DNA from 4 places in the Nitratidesulfovibrio sp. 1201_IL3209 genome. Region 3 is predicted to be linked to each of the others. Evidence: predicted binding sites of a transcription regulator. Region 3 holds the regulator's gene; each other region holds the start of a gene.
The links. The regulator sigma-54, encoded in region 3, starts transcription at its own class of promoters, with help from an activator protein. The targets are predictions, from matches to a motif close to CTGGCACGGNNNNTGCTT.

Region 1 (3,977 bases), on a different contig from region 3:
CCGCCGGGTGTGGTACGGCTTCGGCCTGGCCATCGTGGGGGTGGTCTGGCTGAGCCTGGGCGGGACCAGTTCCGAGAACGCGCCCAACCCGCTGCTGGGCAACCTGCTGGAACTGTGCGCCATGGTCAGCGCCACCGGGTACGTCATCAACGCCAAGAAGCTGTCCGCCACCTACCCGCCGCTGTTCATCACCGCCGTGCAGTCGCTGGCGGGCAGCGCGTTCTTTCTGCCGCTGCTGTTCCTGCCCACCACCCAACTGCCGGACGCCTTCCCGCTGCTGCCCGCCCTGTCCGTGGTCTATCTGGGCACGTGCATCTCGCTGGGCGCATACGGGCTGTACAACTTCGGCGTCAGCCGCCTGCCCGCCGGACAGGCCTCGGCGTTCATCAACCTGATCCCGGTGCTCACCCTGCTCATGGGCCGGGTGCTGCTGGGCGATGAACTGGCCCCGCAGCAGTACGCGGCATCCGGCCTGGTGCTGGTGGGCGTGCTGCTTTCGCAGGGCCGTGGCGCCACCGCGCCCGAAAAGGCCGCGCCCGAAAAGGCCGCGCCCGAAAAGACCACACCGGACGAGGCCGCGCCGCAGCCAGGCGCGGGACGGTAGCCCCTCCTCCTTCACCGGACGCAAAAAGGCCGCCCCCCACTCCGGGAGGCGGCCTTCTGCATGCCGGTGCTTTCTGATGGCTACGAGCGCTTCAGTTCCAGCGCCTTCTGGATCATGGTGTCCGCCGTCATGATCGACTTGGAGTTGGTCTGGAAGCCGCGCTGATAGATGATCATGTTCACGAATTCCCGCTCCATGGACACGTTGGACTGCTCCAGCGTCTTGGCGGCCACGGTGCCGTAGTTCTCGGTGTCGGGCAGGCCCTCTTCCGCCGCGCCGGACTCCCGCGTGGCCGAAAAGTGGTTCATGCCCTCGCGGCGCAGGCCGTCCTCGCTGGTGAAGCGGTACAGGGTGATGCGGTACAGATCTTCCTTCTGGCCGTTGCTGTAGCGCCCGGTGATGATGCCCTCGGAATTGATGTCGATGCCCGCCAGAAAGCCCTGCGCATAGCCGTTCTGGCTCGAACGCAACTCCGACGAACTGCCGCCGTAGGCAGTGGTGCTTGTGGCGGCCAACGTGACCCCGGCCATGCCCGCCAAGCTGGAGGCGTTGCTGCCCACCGCCGCCGGACTGCCCGCGCCCGCCGTCCACGCCCCGGAGGACGAGGACAGGCCAAGGTCCAAGCCGACCCTCTGCGTTCCCCCGCCGCCCGCGAAGGTGGCGGCGAACTGCGGCAACCCGTCCGCGCCGAACGAGGCCGGTGCCCAGTTGCCGAGGTTGGTGGCGTCGGCGCCCGTGGGCGTGTAGGCCGACATGTTCACCAACTGACCGGACGAATTGAAGGTCAGCGTGCCGGCCATCAGCAGCCCCGCCCCGGATGTCCCGGCCAGGGCCGAACCGTCGTGCGCCGGGTCCATGCCCACCACGAACTCGAAATACTTGTTGCCGCCGCTTTCTCCGGCCCCGTCGAAATAGATGGTCACGTCGTGGGCGTTGCCCGAGGCGTCGTAGACCTTGATGGACTGCTTGTACGAGTAGGCCGAGTCGCCAAGGGGGCTGTCCGCCGCGCCGTTCCACTTGGACAGCAGCGAAAAGAACGGATTGGCCGCGTCGGACGACTTGTCGCCCGAGCCCAGGTTGTTGATGGCCGTGATGGACGTGGTGGCCTTGGCGGGCATGATGTTGCGCCCGTTCTCGCCCGGCGGCAGGCTGATGCCGGTGGTGGCCCCCTCCACGCCGTCGAGGATGGGCCGCCCGTTGAGCACGAACCCGTTGGGGTCCACCAGGTTGCCGTCCTTGTCGAACCGGAAGTTGCCCGCGCGGGTGTAGTGGATCTTGTCGCCGGAGGTGACCTGGAAGAATCCCTTGCCGTTGATGGACAGGTCGGTGATGTCCGTGCCCGACTCGTATGGCCCCTGTCCGTACATGGTCCGGATGTCCGTAAGGCGCGACCCCAGACCCACCTGGCTGATGGAGGTGGATGCCGAGTTGCCCGTGCCCGCGTACTGGCTCATGAGGTCCTCGAACAGCGCCTGCTGCTGCTTGAACCCCACGGTATTGACGTTGGCCAGGTTGTTGCTGACCGCCTGCATGCCCTGCGACAGGGTCTTCATGCCGGAGGCACCGGAATAGAGGGCGCGTAACATGCGTGTCTCCTCGGGCGCGGAGTGCCCCGGCGCGTCCGCGTGCCGCCGCTCCTGCCGGAGCGCGGGCGCGCGGGGCCGGGGAAGATTCTTCCCTGAGGGGTCGCAAAGCACGAGCCGTGCCAGTGCAAAGCGGGGCGAAGCAACCTTGCGGAATGTAAAGACAGACGATCCGCCAATGCACCCGCCGGGCGGCAGAACCTGCCCCCTATCCGGCCCTGTCACCCATCCGGCCCTGTCTCCGGTTCGGCGGCACCCGGCACAACGCGGCAGGGCCGCGCGGCATATCGTCGCGCGGCCCTGAAATCCGTCATGCATGGGGAACCGGCCGGAAGCCCCGTTCCCGTTCCGCCGGTACCCGCTACCCGGCGATGCCGGTGCGGGCCTTCCACGAGATCACGGTGTTGACGAGCAGTTGGGCGATGGTCATGGGACCCACGCCGCCGGGCACCGGGGTCATGGCCGAGGCGATGCAACTGATGTCGTCGTACTTGCAGTCGCCCACCAGCCCTTCGTCGGTGCGGTGAATGCCCACGTCCACCACCACCGCGCCGGGCTTGACCATGTCCGAGGTGACCAGGCACGGCCGCCCCGCCGCCACGAACAGGAAGTCCGCCCGGCGGCATTCCTCAGCAAGGTCCGGCGTGCCGGAATGGCACACCGTCACCGTGGCGTTGGCGTGCTTGCCGGGCGCGCCCAGCATCAGCGCCAGCGGCTTGCCCACGATGTTGCTGCGCCCCACCACCACGGCCTTCTTGCCCGAGGGCGAAAGGCCGTAGCGCTCCAGCAGGGTCATCACCCCGGCCGGGGTGCACGGCCGGAAGCCCGGCAGCCCCAGCGCCAGACGCCCCATGTTCTCGGGATGGAAGCCGTCCACGTCCTTTTTCGGGCTGATGCGCTCCAGGCAGCGCTGGCTGTTCAACCCCCTGGGCAGCGGCAGTTGCAGCAGGATGCCGTCGATGTCCGCCCGCCCGTTCAGTTCGTCGATGAGCGCTTCCAGCGCTTCCTGCGTGGTGTCCGCAGGCAGGCGAAACGCCTCGGACCGGATGCCCGCCTCGTCGCAGCCGCGCTCCTTGTTGCGCACGTACACCTGCGAGGCCGGGTCGTCGCCCACCAGGATGACCGCCAGCCCCGGCGCGCGGCCCGCCGCCGCAAGCCCCGCCGCCACCTCTTCCTTCAGCTCCGCGCGAATGGCCGCAGCCGTCGCCTTGCCGTCGAGCAGCATCATGTGTCCAACCTCCCGAAATCCGGCGCGCGTGCGCGCCGCCTGTCCGATTCCGCTGCCCGGCGCCGTCACCGTCATCCGGCAGTCCGTCCCGGTCGCATCCGCCATGTAGCGCCGCCATGTACCTTTGCAGGAGAGCGGGCGGCGTTTCGAGATCGGGGCTCCGCCCCGTGCCCCGCCGGGGGAGCATGCTCCCCCGGACCCCCTGTTCAGGGGTGGGGAAAAACTTCCTGCGCGGTCGCCGGAACCCCAGGCCACCCCGCCCGAAAGCAAAAGGGAGGGAGCCCACGGCCCCCTCCCTGTCATCGCGCAACCGCGCGCTAGTCCTCGCCTTCTTCCTCGAAGCCGAAATGCGCGCTCATCATGGGCCCGAAGTAGATACCCGTGTCGTCCAGATCTTCCTCGATGCGCAGCAGCTGGTTGTACTTGGCCAGCCGGTCGCTGCGGCACAGCGAGCCGGTCTTGATCTGCCCGGCGTTCAGGCCCACGGCCAGGTCCGAAATGAAGTGGTCCTCGGTCTCGCCCGAACGGTGCGAGATCACCGTGGTGTACGCGGCCTGCTTGG
Region 2 (3,977 bases), on a different contig from region 3:
CTGCATGCGCAGCTTGTGCTCCAGCTGGGTGGTGGTCATGCCGTCCACGCTGCCGTCCTCGACCGGGGAGTACAGGATCTTGCCGCCGGTGTCGGTGACCGACACCTTGTTCTTGTCCAGCCCTTCCACGGCCATGACCACCAGGTTGACGATGGCCTGCACGTCCTTGGGTTCCAGCTTCTTGCTGCTGTCGCGCAGCTTCAGCACCACCGAGACGGACGGCTTCTGCTGCTCTTCGATGAACAGGCTGCGGTGCGGGATGACCAGGTGCACCCGCGCGCTCTCCACGTTGGGGAATTCCGAGATGGTGCGCGAAAGTTCGCCCTGCAGGGCGCGCTGGTAGTTGATCTTCTGCACGAAGTCGGTCTGGCCCACCTTGACCTGGTCGAAGATCTCGAAGCCGATGCCCTGGCCCACCAGGCCGCCTTCGCCGGCCACCTTCAGCCGCAGGTCGTACACCTTGTCGGCGGGCACGGTGACCGTGGCGCCGCCGTTCTCCAGCTTGTACGCCACCTTGTCGGCCTGCAGCATCTTGACCACGCGACTGGCGTCCTCGGGCGGCAGGTTGGAGTACAGCACCCGGTAGTCGGGCTGGTTGATCCAGAACACCAGGCCGAAGAACACGGCCACGACCGCCACGCCCAGACCGGCGATGAAGATGCGCTGCGAGGTGGAAATGCGTGCCCAGAAGCCCTTGGCCTTCTGGACGACGTCTGCGAGAGCGGGAGCCATGTGTTCTTCCTCCGGAATCGTCTCTGGCGAGTGGTCGCGGGCGAGCGGTCGTGATGCGGGGGGCTAGAGCCGGGCGCTTGGCGCGGCCGGATTTCCGTTCTCCGGCGGGAGCCATCGCGCCGGGGCATTCGGATGATTCCCGTCGCCTGCCGGGCGCCCCGATCTGTCGGATTTCCGTTCTCCGGCGAGGAAGGCGAGCCTTTTACGAAGGGAGCGTACTCTTATCGTACGTGACCGGAGTAAAAGGCGATGCCTGACGACGCCGGAGGGCGGAAGGCCGGCAGATCACTAGAATTGGATGCGACTAAGTTCCTTGTACGCCTCCATGACCTTGTTCCGCACGGCGGAGGTCATGTTCACGGCAAGACCGGCCTTCTGCAGGGTGATCATCAGTTCGTGCACGTTCTGGGTTTCGCCGGACGCGAACGCCTGGATCATCTGCGACTTTTCGGTCTGCATGTCGTTGACCTTGGTCAGCGACTCGGAAAGCGTGTTGGTGAACGACTTGGCCTGGACGCCCGAGGCCGTGGGCGCGGCGGTGGCGCGGGTGGCCTGTTCGGCCTTCATGAAGTTGCCGAGGGCGTTGGAGTACGCCTTCAGCCCTACTGCCTGGATGCTCATGGCCGTGTCTCCCTGCCGCCGGCTATCGGCTGATCTCGAGGGCCTTGGTGTACATGGCCTTCACGGTGTCGATGGTGGTCACGTTGGCCTCGTAGCCGCGCTGGGCGGTCATCAGGCTGGCCATTTCCTCCACCACGTTGATGTCCGGGTAGGCGACGAAGCCGTCCTGGTCCGCGTCGGGGTGGCCGGGTTCGTACACGCGCTTCAGGGGGCGCGAGTCGGTGGCCACGTGCATCACCCGCACGCCCTTCAGTTCGCGGTCCAGGGCGCCCTGCATGTGCTTGGCGAAGGGGTCGTCGATGTCCTGCGCCGCCATGACGGTGGTCTTGCGCCGGTAGGGACCGCCCTGCTCGGTGCGGGTGGTCTTCACGTTGGCGAGGTTCATCGAAATGATGTTCATGTTGGTGCGTTCCGCATTGAGCGCGGAAGCGCCGATGTCGATGGCGGTCATGAAGTCCATTACTTCTGCCCTTCCTGTATGATGTTCTTGACGCCCTCGAAGTTGCCGCGAATGACGGTGGAGAGGGCGGTGTAGTGCAGCGAGTTCTTGGCCATCTTGGCCATTTCCTTGTCCAGGTTCACGCGGTCTTCGCCGTGGATGACGCGCGGCTTGGCCGCCTTTTCCCAGTCGGCGCTGAACCCGTCGGGACTGAACTCGGAGGGCATGTGGTTTTCCTCGGTGCGGGTCATCCGCCCCTTGGCGTCCAGCCCCAGCGCCGCCTGCAACTGCTTCTCGAACTCCAGCTCGCGCGGCTTGTAGCCGGGCGTCCGGACGTTGGCGATGTTGCTCATGACGACATTCTGACGCTGGAGCTGCATGTCCATGACCTTGCCGACAAGGTTCACATGCGTTTCGTACAGGCTTTTCATGCGGGATTCCTCCCCGTTCGCCCCCGGGGCGTGCGCCGCGCGGGGGGTGGTGGCCGCCGGTGCGGCCCGTGGATGCACCCCCGCTTGAGCAAGAGGCGTTCCAGTGCATGAAACTTTTTTCATTCAGCACTGTTGCATGAAAAAATGCGGTTTTTTCCGGCCCTGGCCCGCCGGAATGACGACGCCGCCCGGCCATCTCGCGGATGGCTGGGCGGCGTCGTCATCGTGAAGGCCATGGCGGCAGGATTTGCCCCCCGCGCCGGGCAGGGGGGACGGCAAACCGGCGCTTTGTGCCCCCGCGCCCGGCGGACAGGACGGGCAGGGCTGGACCATCACCCGGCTTAACGATTACAAATACATCTTATATGTCCACATGTTGCGCATGCCACCCTGTTCTGTCAAAATGGCGTGGCATGCGGTTTGCTATGCCCGTGGCGCCCACGAAAACTCCGCAGCCAGCAATGGCACGCATCGTGCTTGGCGGAGGACATGGGCACAGCTTTCCCGGGAGCGTTCGCGAAACCGACGGGCGAACCGCTCCGGCGCCGCCAGCAAGGCGCCCGCCCCGCGCAGCGCGGGGCGACCCAGAAGCGAAATGCCTTACGGCATGGAGGGGAGAACATGAGCAACCATCTCGACTACGAAATCAACAAGGAACTGGGCGAGTGCTACCTTTTCATGGGTGACCTGGAAAAGGCCGAGGAATACTACCGCAAGGCCGCCGGAAGCAACGGCGTGCATCCGGACCCGTACCTCGGGCTCGCCACCATCGCCGTGCAGCGCGGCAACCTCGAGGCGGCCCTGGTGCTGTACCGCAAGGCCGCCGGCATCGAGGCCAACGACAAGTCGCTGGCGGGCATGGGCCTGGTGGAAATGGAAACCGGCGCGCACGCCGAGGCCTTCGAGCACTTCGTGGCCGCGCTGGGCATGAACCCCGGCAACCTGGTGGCCATGAACGGCCTGCTGCGCCTCGGCTACCACCTTGGCCGCATCGACGAAGTGGTGGCCCACCTGCGGGCCTTCCTGGAACTTTCCCCCGAAAAGGACAACGTGCGCTTCTCGCTGGCCGGGTGCCTGATCTCCCTCGGCCGCAAGGACGAGGCGCGGGCCGAGCTCGAGACCATTCTCGACCGCACGCCCGACCACGCCGACGCCCGCGAGATGTACGCCCTGATCGGGTAGCCGCGCCTGCCGCCGCCAGGCGGCCGCCACGGCAAGATACTCCCCTCCCCATACGATTTTCCGGCCCCGACGCTGGCGCTAGGGGCCGGAAAATCACCTTTCGCCGTCATTCTGCCCAACGCTCGGGCGGCGAAACGGAGCGGAAACGCAGTACGGGCGCATGGCACTCCCCGGGGAGTGCCATGCGCCCGTCCCGTTTTTCCGGCGCGCGCGACGCGGCCTACAGGTTGGCGGCGTACCAGTCGCCGGACAGGCGCAGGCCCTGGCGCACGTTGTACACCGGCTCGAAGCCCAGCAGGGTGCGGGCGCGGCTGATGTCGGCCAGCGAGTGGCGCACGTCTCCGAAGCGGAATTCGCGGTGCACGGGCTTGGCGTCGGCGGCTTCCGGCTTGTGGCGGCTCACTTCCTCGCGGATCAGGTCGAACAGCTGGTTCAGGTCGGTGCGCTCGCCGAAGGCCACGTTGTACACCGTGTTCATGGCGGCCTCGTCGGCGGCCGTGGCGGCCAGCAGGTTGGCCTGCACGCAGTTGTCGATGTAGCAGAAGTCGCGGCTGGTCTCGCCGTCGCCGTTG
Region 3 (3,977 bases):
GGCGGTGTTCACCTCGTCCGGCGACGTGAACCCCCTCGGCGAGTCCAGGGACAACGGCAAGGATGCCGCCAAGGGCGGCGACAAGAGTGACGCCAGGGACGACGCCAAGGCCAAGGGAGCGGCCCAGTGACCTCGGTGCTGCGCGGAGAGGACCTGCACAAGCAGTTCGGCCAGCGCGAGGTGGTGCGCGGCGTCTCGCTGTCCGTGACCCAGGGCGAGACCGTGGGGCTGCTGGGCCCCAACGGCGCGGGCAAGACCACCACCTTCTACATGCTCATCGGCATCATCAAGCCCACTGCGGGAAGGGTGGAGCTTGACGGCCGCGACATCGCCGACTGGCCCCTGCACGAGCGCGCCAGGGTGGGGCTGAGCTACCTGCCGCAGGAAAGCTCCATCTTCCGGCGGCTCACGGTGCGCCAGAACTTGCAGATGATCCTGGAGCACACCGGGCTTTCCAAGGCCCGGCAGAAGGAACGCTCGGACATGCTGCTGGCGGACTTCGGCATCACCCACCTGGCCGATTCCGTGGCCATGCACCTGTCCGGCGGCGAACGGCGTCGCCTGGAGATCGCGCGGTCCATGATCCGCGAGCCCAAGTTCATCCTGCTGGACGAGCCCTTCGCGGGCATCGACCCGCTGGCCGTGGACGACATCCAGCAACTGATCACCGGCCTGCGCGACCGGGGCATCGGGGTGCTCATCTCCGACCACAACGTGCGCGAAACCCTGCACATCTGCGACCGGGCCTACCTTGTGCACCAGGGCGAGGTGATCCTGGAGGGCACGCCCGCGCATATCGTGGACAACCCGCGCGCGCGGGACGTGTATCTGGGCGAAGGATTCTCCCTGTAGCGGGCCCGCGCATGCATCGTACGCCAGCGGCGTCCTCCGGCTTCCGGGAGACGCCGTTTTCGTTTTTATGACAGTGTGTTGCGTGCATGCGCAAGGTTGCCCCGCGAAATGGCGCGAGCGGTTGCATACTTCTTGCTTCTATGGCATGGTTCACCTAACCTCTTGGGGATGGGAACACATTTTCACTGTGGGCCGTTTCTTGCTTGACGCCGCGCGCAGCGTCGCGTCGTCATCTCGTTCGGCCTCAACGCAAGGTGCATAGGGCCTCGACAAGGGTCCAGGGGTTGTCCACGCATGGCATTGGAACTCAGGCAACAGCTCAAGCTCACCCAGCAACTGGTGATGACGCCGCAACTGCAACAGGCCATCCGGCTGTTGCAGCTTTCGCGGCTGGAGCTTGTCGAGACGGTGCAGCAGGAACTGCTGGAAAACCCGTTTCTGGAAGAAGCCCAGGACGAGGGACCGCAGGCCGAGGCATCCGACCAGCGTGACGCCGCCACCGATACCGCCACCGCCGCAGATATCGCCTACGACCGCGAGATCGCCCGCGAAGCCGACTGGGAGGACTACCTGGGCGACTTCGCCAGCACCAGCCGCCAGTCCACGGTGCGCGAATCGGAACTGCCGGAGGAGATGACCTCGTTCGAGGCGCGCTACGCCGCCAAGCCCTCGCTGGAAGGGCACCTGATGTGGCAGTTGCGCCTGTCCTCGCTCACCGAGCGCCAGAAGGACATCGGCGAGGTGATCATCGGCAACATCGCCTCGTCGGGCTACCTGCACGCCACCCTCGACGAAATCGCCGAGATGGCGGGCGTGGCCCCGGCCGAGGTGGAGCCGGTGCTGCACGCCCTGCAACGCTTCGACCCCGTGGGAGTGGCCGCCCGCACCGCGCAGGAATGTCTGCTGGTGCAGATAGAAATGCTGGGCTACACGCGCGACAAGGTGCTGGTGGAACTGGTGCGCGACCACCTGGAAGACCTCGAGAAGCGCCGCTACAAGCCGTTGCTGCGCAAGTTCCGCCTGACCATGGAGGACCTGAAGGAATACCTGGACCTCATCCAGACCCTGGACCCCATGCCCGGCGCCAGCTACGGCGGGGGCGACCCGCAGTTCGTCAGCCCCGACGTGTACGTCTACAGGTACGACGACGACTTCATCATCATGCTCAACGAGGATGGCCTGCCGCACCTGCAACTGAGCACCATGTACGAGCGGTCCGCCGCGGCGGCCGCGTCGGCGGGCGAGCGCGAATATTTCCAGGAAAAGATGCGCTCGGCCTCGTGGCTCATCAAGAGCCTGTACCAGCGCCAGCGCACGCTGTACAAGGTGGTGGAATCCATCGTGAAGTACCAGCGGGGCTTTTTCGAGGACGGGGTGTCGCGCCTGAAGCCGCTGATCCTCAAGGACATCGCCGACGACATCGGCATGCACGAATCCACGGTCAGCCGCATCACCACCAGCAAGTACGTGGCTACCCCGCACGGCATCGTGGAGTTGAAGTTCTTCTTCAACAGCGCGCTGGAACTGGACGACGGCAGCCAGGTGGGCTCCGAGAGCGTGAAGGCGCTGATCAAGAAGCTGATCGGCGATGAAGACCCCAGGGAACCCCTGAGCGACGAGCGCATCGGCGAAATTCTGAAGGAACAGCTCAAAGTCAATATTGCCCGCAGGACCGTTGCGAAGTATCGTACTGCCATGGACATTCCCTCCTCTTCCAAGCGGAAGGAACTGTTCTGACGGCCCGTGCCCCCGCGCCCGACCCGGCGACCAGGGGGGCACCCGTCGCCGGCGGCGCATCCGGCAGCCGCACCCCGCGTGCGGGCCGCGCGCCGCATTCCCCCTCTCACCACTGGAGGAGCGTATGAACATCGCCTTCACCTTCAAGAACTTCGAACCCTCCGACCACCTGAAGAAGTACGCCCGCCGCCGCCTTGAAAAGCTTGGCCGGTTCGTCGGCAAGTCCGCCCTGGACATGCAGGTGAACCTTTCCGTCGACAAGTTCCGCCACAAGGCGGAAGTGCAGATGGCCGGCGACGGGTTCACCCTGTCCGCCATGGAACAGTCCGAAGACATGTACGCCACCCTCGACCTGGTGCTGGAAAAGCTGGAATCGCAGCTGCGCAAGCAGGTGGAAAAGCTGAAGGACCGTCGCCGCTCCGTCCAGTCCGAAAGGGTGGGCAAGGGCATCGACGTGTTCACCTTCAGCACCATGGGCGAAGGCGAGGACCGCACCATCGTCGGCACCGACCACTTCGCCCCCAAGCCCATGCACGTGGACGAGGCGGCCATGCAGCTCGACCAGGGCGACAACGAGTTCCTGGTGTTCCTGAACGCCGAGGTGGAACGCGTGAACATCATCTACCGGCGTCGCAACGGCGATTTCGGCCTTATCGATCCGGTCGTCTAGGCGTCGTACATGAGGCTTTCGGAGTATCTTCACGATGATCTGATCCTGCCCGAGCTCTCCGCCGGCACCAAGAAGGACGTGCTGGCGGAACTCGTGCAGGCCGTGGTGCGGCGGCATCCCGAAGTGGATGCCGCCGTTGCGCTGGGCGTGCTGCTGGACCGCGAGGGCTTGGGCACCACCGGCATCGGCGACGGGGTGGCCATCCCCCACGGCAAGCTGGCGTCCATCGGCGACATCGTGGTGGCCGTGGGGCGCAGCGTGCCCGGCCTGGACTTCGACGCGCTGGACATGAAGCCCTGCCACCTCTTTTTCCTGGTGCTGGCCCCGGAGCAGGTGGCGGGCATGCACCTGCGCATCCTGGCCCACATCTCGCGCCTGCTGAAGGACCCGCAGTTCCGCCGCGCCATGCTCGAGGCGCCGGACGGCGAGGCCTTCCGGGCGATCATGCGGACCACCTGACCCCTGTGCCCCCTGTGCCCCATGACGCCGGCACGACGGAACGACCGGGCAGGGCGGGCCTTGGCCGCATCATCCGTCGTCAGGCCGTAACGCGCATGCTCTACCTGTAACCGCCAGCGTACATCGCAGCGCCCCCCGAAACGGCATCCGGTACGGGCCGCCCGAGGAGTCCGCCATGCCCACCAAGGCCACGCCGTCCGACATATCACCCGCCCAGGCGGAGTCCGACGCTGTACCCGATACCTCCGGCGCGTCAGCC
Region 4 (3,977 bases), on a different contig from region 3:
GTTCAGGGGCGAGGGATCTTCCAGCATGGCCCCCAGGCGGTTCTGGCCGGAATTGCCCGACTGGACCTCCGTGACCATGCCCCAGTAGCGCTCCTGCTCGGGGCTGGGGCGGAAGGCCGCCTCGAAGCCGGGGCGGCCGAAGTCGCCGCGCATGCCCGAGCGCACCGTGTCGGTGGAAAGGTCCAGGTTGGGATGTTCGGGCGACTCCGACTGGAACAGGATCCAGCCGTGCGCGTCGAAGAAGAAGCTGCGGTGCTTCTCCGTCTCTTCCGGAAAGATGTACAGCGGCGAACGGCGCGATGCGTACACCGACAGCACGTTGCGCATGGCCAGCATGTCCACCGAAAGGGTGAGCAGCCCGGTCTGGTTGCCCGCGGCGTCGATCACCGGGGTGGTCAGGCGCAGCACGTGCATGGACAGCCCCTGCACCGTGCCCGCCGAGGGCACGGAGGGGTAGACTACCTCCGTGGGGGCGGAGATGCGCACGAAGCCGGGCTTGGGCTCCTGCGTGGTCTGGCGGGTCAGCGGGCCGAACCGGGTGGCCAGGGCCTGTTCCAGCGGCACCATCCACACGTCGCGCCCGGTGTTCAGCAGCACCATGCGGTTGTCGGGGGTGGAGCCCTGGTAGGCGATCTCGCGGTACAGGGTGCCCATGGTTTCGGCGCGGGTGCGCAGGTGGTGGGCCAGCGAGGCGGCCGAGATGTCGGTGCGGGCGAGGTAGAGCAACTCGCGCCGGGCCTGCTGGAGCACCTGCTCCATCTCGTGGGCCTGCGCCAGCGTGGCCAGCAGCGAACTGCGTCCCAGCGCGTCGTGCAGGAAGTTCTGGGAGATGCGGTGGGAGATGACCCCGCTGATGACCAGCAGCAGCATGAACGCGGGCAGCGCGGCGAACAGCAGCCGCTTGGCGATGCTCCATTCCGAGAAATTGCCTTCCAGCCGGAACAGCGTGCCGAACAGCGGCGGCCGATAGTAGCGCATGCCTTCTCCCTGCGTGGGTGCGGGGCGGTGTACCGCCCGTATCCGGAAACGCGGCGCGCGGGGCGCGGCGGTCTGGCCGTGGTGGGCAACGCGCTGGCGCGTCGGGTCCGCGCGCCTCCGTCCGGACTTGACGGACCGTCCGGAACTTGGCGAACCGGGCGGATTTGGCGACCCCGGTGAACCGGGCGGGGGCGTCCGTCCCGCCGACTGCCGGTGCGGCTCGCGCGCGAACACGTGCCAACGTCCGTTTGCCGGGGTGGAAGGCGCGCCGGTGCCTGTCGCGCTGCATTGGCATGAGCGCGTACACCTTCGCTTATGAGCGTTTCCCTCGTCTTCTGCAACAGCATGCGGCGGGGGGAAAGGCGGGCGAAAGCGGGCCGTTCACGGGCGCGGTTGCTTGAGAAATTATGTACAATGTTTTGCGCAATCATGCAAGCGCGTCTTGCGCGAAAGACGATTACATAAATAAAAATAGCATATTGAAAATTTTGGCATGCGGTTTGCTTTCTCCTGGTCGCGCGAAGAGAACCGCGCAATGCACAGGACCAAAACCGCACTCCAAGGGGGGGTGCGGGTGGACGGAAAGGCGGGCTCCGCCGCCGGACGGGATCGCGAAAGGCGAGGACGGGCCGGAGGCGGAAGCCGAAAAGGGCGGCAGGGGCTGCCCGCAACCTGGAGGATGCACATGAGAAGGTTCAAGACGCTGTTCATGTCGTTGCTGACGTTCGTGCTGGCCATTCCCGGCCTGGCGCTGGCCGCCGGCGGCGGCGGCGCACCCGTGGTCATCGTGGCCGACACCCGCAAGCTGGACGGGGTCATGGCGTGGTGGGCCAACCTGTACAATGAAAGCCACATCCAGTTCACCACCCTTACCATCATCCTGATCCCGCTGGTGGGCGTGATCTTCGGCGTGCTTGCCGACATCGTGATGAACTGGATCGGCATCGACCTGAAGTCCCGCGAACTGGCCGAGCACTAGGCCGCGCCCGCACCAAAGGAGAACAACGATGGAATGGCTCTATATCCTCATGCCCATCGCGGGCGTTAAGATCTTCTGGCCCGGCCTGATCATCCTCGGCGTGGGCGTCGGCATCATCGGCGGTTTCTTCGGCATGGGCGGCGCCTGGATGGTCACCCCCGGCCTGAACATCCTCGGCTTCCCCATGGCCTTCGCCATCGGGACGGACATCGCCCACATGGCGGGCAAGTCGCTCATCTCCACCATGCGCCACGGCAAGTTCGGCAACGTGGACTACAAGCTGGGGATGATCATGCTGGTGGGTACCGTCGTGGGCTTCGAAGTGGGTGCCCAGATGGTCATGTGGCTCGAGCGCGTGGGCAACGTCGAAAAGGTCGTGCGCTGGATCTACATCGCCCTGCTGACCCTGATCGCGTGGATGGTCTTCCACGACGTGGCCAAGCGCCGCGAGAAGGAACGCCAGGCCGCCGCGCGCGGTGAAAAGCTGGAAGCCGGGGCCACCGGCGTCGAATGGCACAAGGCCCTGCACAAGATCAAGATTCCCCCCATGGTGCATCTGCACGAAGCCGGCATCTACTGCTCCGCGTGGCTGCCCATCATCGTCAGCTTCGCCACCGGCTGGCTGGCCGGCATCCTGGGCATCGGCGGCGGCCTCATCCGCATGCCCGCCCTCATCTACCTCATCGGCTGCCCGACCCACGTGGCCGTCGGCACCGACCTGTTCGAAGTCATGATCTCCGGCCTGTACGGCGCCGCCACCTACACCTACAAGGGCCGCACCGAACTGGTGGCCGCCATGATCATGCTGGTGGGCGCCTCCGTGGGCGCGCAGGTGGGCGCGGTCGCCACCAAGTACATCAAGGGCTACGGCATCCGCATCGCCTTCGGCCTCGCCGTGGTCGGCTGCGCCATCTCCATCCTGATGAAGCTCGTGCAGCCCTGGGTTCCCCAGTTCAAGAGCGCGCTGGACACCGGCGCCACCGTGCTGGTGCTGGGCCTGGTGTCCGGCATGTCGCTGTACATCTTCATCCGGATGGTCCAGGGCGTGAAGATGGAACTGGCCCGCAAGAAGGCCGCCTAGCCGCGCCGCGCACGAGAGAAGGAGAAAACATATGAGACGCTTTCTGCTGATGCTGCTCGTCGTGGCGCTGCCCCTCGGCCTCGTGGGCTGCGGTGAATACGGCAAGGTGGACCAGGGCCGGGTGATCGCATACGACAAGAACGCGAAAACCGTCACCCTGATCCAGGACAAGGCCATGGAGCCGCTGAACCCGGACTACTCCATCCTGCCCCCCCACACCTACAAGCTGCCCACCGACCCCGCCGAAATGGGCCCCGAGCCCAGGGCCGGGCAGCGCATGAAGCTGGACACCAAGGCCAACATCATCCGCATCTTCAACACCAAGACCCAGGCGTTCGAAGACATCGCGTTCAAGATGGTGGACCTGCAGGAGAACATCGACCGCAACCATCCGCTGGTGTACGACAAGGCTACGGAATCCGCGAAGAAGTTCCCCCTGGTGGACCGCGACAAGAAGACCGTGACCATCTACTCCGCCCGTCAGAAGATGCTGTGCACCATCTCGATGCCTGACGAATACTTCGCCCTGCCCGATTCCACCTGGGATGCCGGCGACGAAGTGCGCGTGTACTACAAGGCCGAGGGCGTGTCCCTGCGCTTCATGAACATCTCCAGGACCGACATCTTCAAGAAGTAGACAGACGGCGGCGGGGCCGGCGACGGCCCCGCCCCTTCCCCCCCTTCCGCCCCGCCATGCCCGTACACGGCCTGGCGGGCCGGAACGGGCGGAAGAAGCCCGCGGACACCATGACAAGGAGCGACACCGTGGAAGACCAGATGGATTTCGCAACCACCGTGGCCCACAAGCTGCTGGTGCTGACCATGAACCTGCTGGCCATCGCGGCGGTGTGCGCGGGCATGTACCGCGCCTCGTTCGTGCCGGACGAATTCACCCCGGTGTTCTTCAAGACCTTCTTCGCGGTGCTGGCGCCGTCGCTG

Region 1: the regulator sigma-54 is predicted to act here: its motif matches at 2,296-2,313, upstream of V6B97_RS00195 (flagellar hook protein FlgE).
Region 2: the regulator sigma-54 is predicted to act here: its motif matches at 2,310-2,327, upstream of flgB (flagellar basal body rod protein FlgB).
Region 4: the regulator sigma-54 is predicted to act here: its motif matches at 1,467-1,484, upstream of V6B97_RS08385 (DVU0150 family protein).

The regions. Positions count from the first base shown of each region.
Region 1 covers NZ_JBAIYT010000001.1:53,995-57,971, reverse strand. Annotated here, with positions in the region: gene V6B97_RS00200 (DMT family transporter) at 1-604, shown strand, start outside; gene V6B97_RS00195 (flagellar hook protein FlgE) at 685-2,190, opposite strand; gene folD (bifunctional methylenetetrahydrofolate dehydrogenase/methenyltetrahydrofolate cyclohydrolase FolD) at 2,549-3,415, opposite strand; gene eno (phosphopyruvate hydratase) at 3,733-3,977, opposite strand, start outside.
Region 2 covers NZ_JBAIYT010000011.1:55,516-59,492, reverse strand. Annotated here, with positions in the region: gene fliF (flagellar basal-body MS-ring/collar protein FliF) at 1-732, opposite strand, end outside; gene fliE (flagellar hook-basal body complex protein FliE) at 1,021-1,353, opposite strand; gene flgC (flagellar basal body rod protein FlgC) at 1,376-1,813, opposite strand; gene flgB (flagellar basal body rod protein FlgB) at 1,813-2,223, opposite strand; gene V6B97_RS07355 (tetratricopeptide repeat protein) at 2,845-3,405, shown strand; gene V6B97_RS07350 (NAD-dependent epimerase/dehydratase family protein) at 3,626-3,977, opposite strand, start outside.
Region 3 covers NZ_JBAIYT010000036.1:23,592-27,568, reverse strand. Annotated here, with positions in the region: gene V6B97_RS14535 (LptA/OstA family protein) at 1-130, shown strand, start outside; gene lptB (LPS export ABC transporter ATP-binding protein) at 127-852, shown strand; gene rpoN (RNA polymerase factor sigma-54) at 1,147-2,589, shown strand; gene hpf (ribosome hibernation-promoting factor, HPF/YfiA family) at 2,714-3,259, shown strand; gene V6B97_RS14515 (PTS sugar transporter subunit IIA) at 3,269-3,718, shown strand.
Region 4 covers NZ_JBAIYT010000014.1:21,986-25,962, reverse strand. Annotated here, with positions in the region: gene V6B97_RS08390 (sigma 54-interacting transcriptional regulator) at 1-978, opposite strand, end outside; gene V6B97_RS08385 (DVU0150 family protein) at 1,664-1,957, shown strand; gene V6B97_RS08380 (sulfite exporter TauE/SafE family protein) at 1,986-3,038, shown strand; gene V6B97_RS08375 (DUF4881 domain-containing protein) at 3,070-3,675, shown strand; gene V6B97_RS08370 (hypothetical protein) at 3,786-3,977, shown strand, end outside.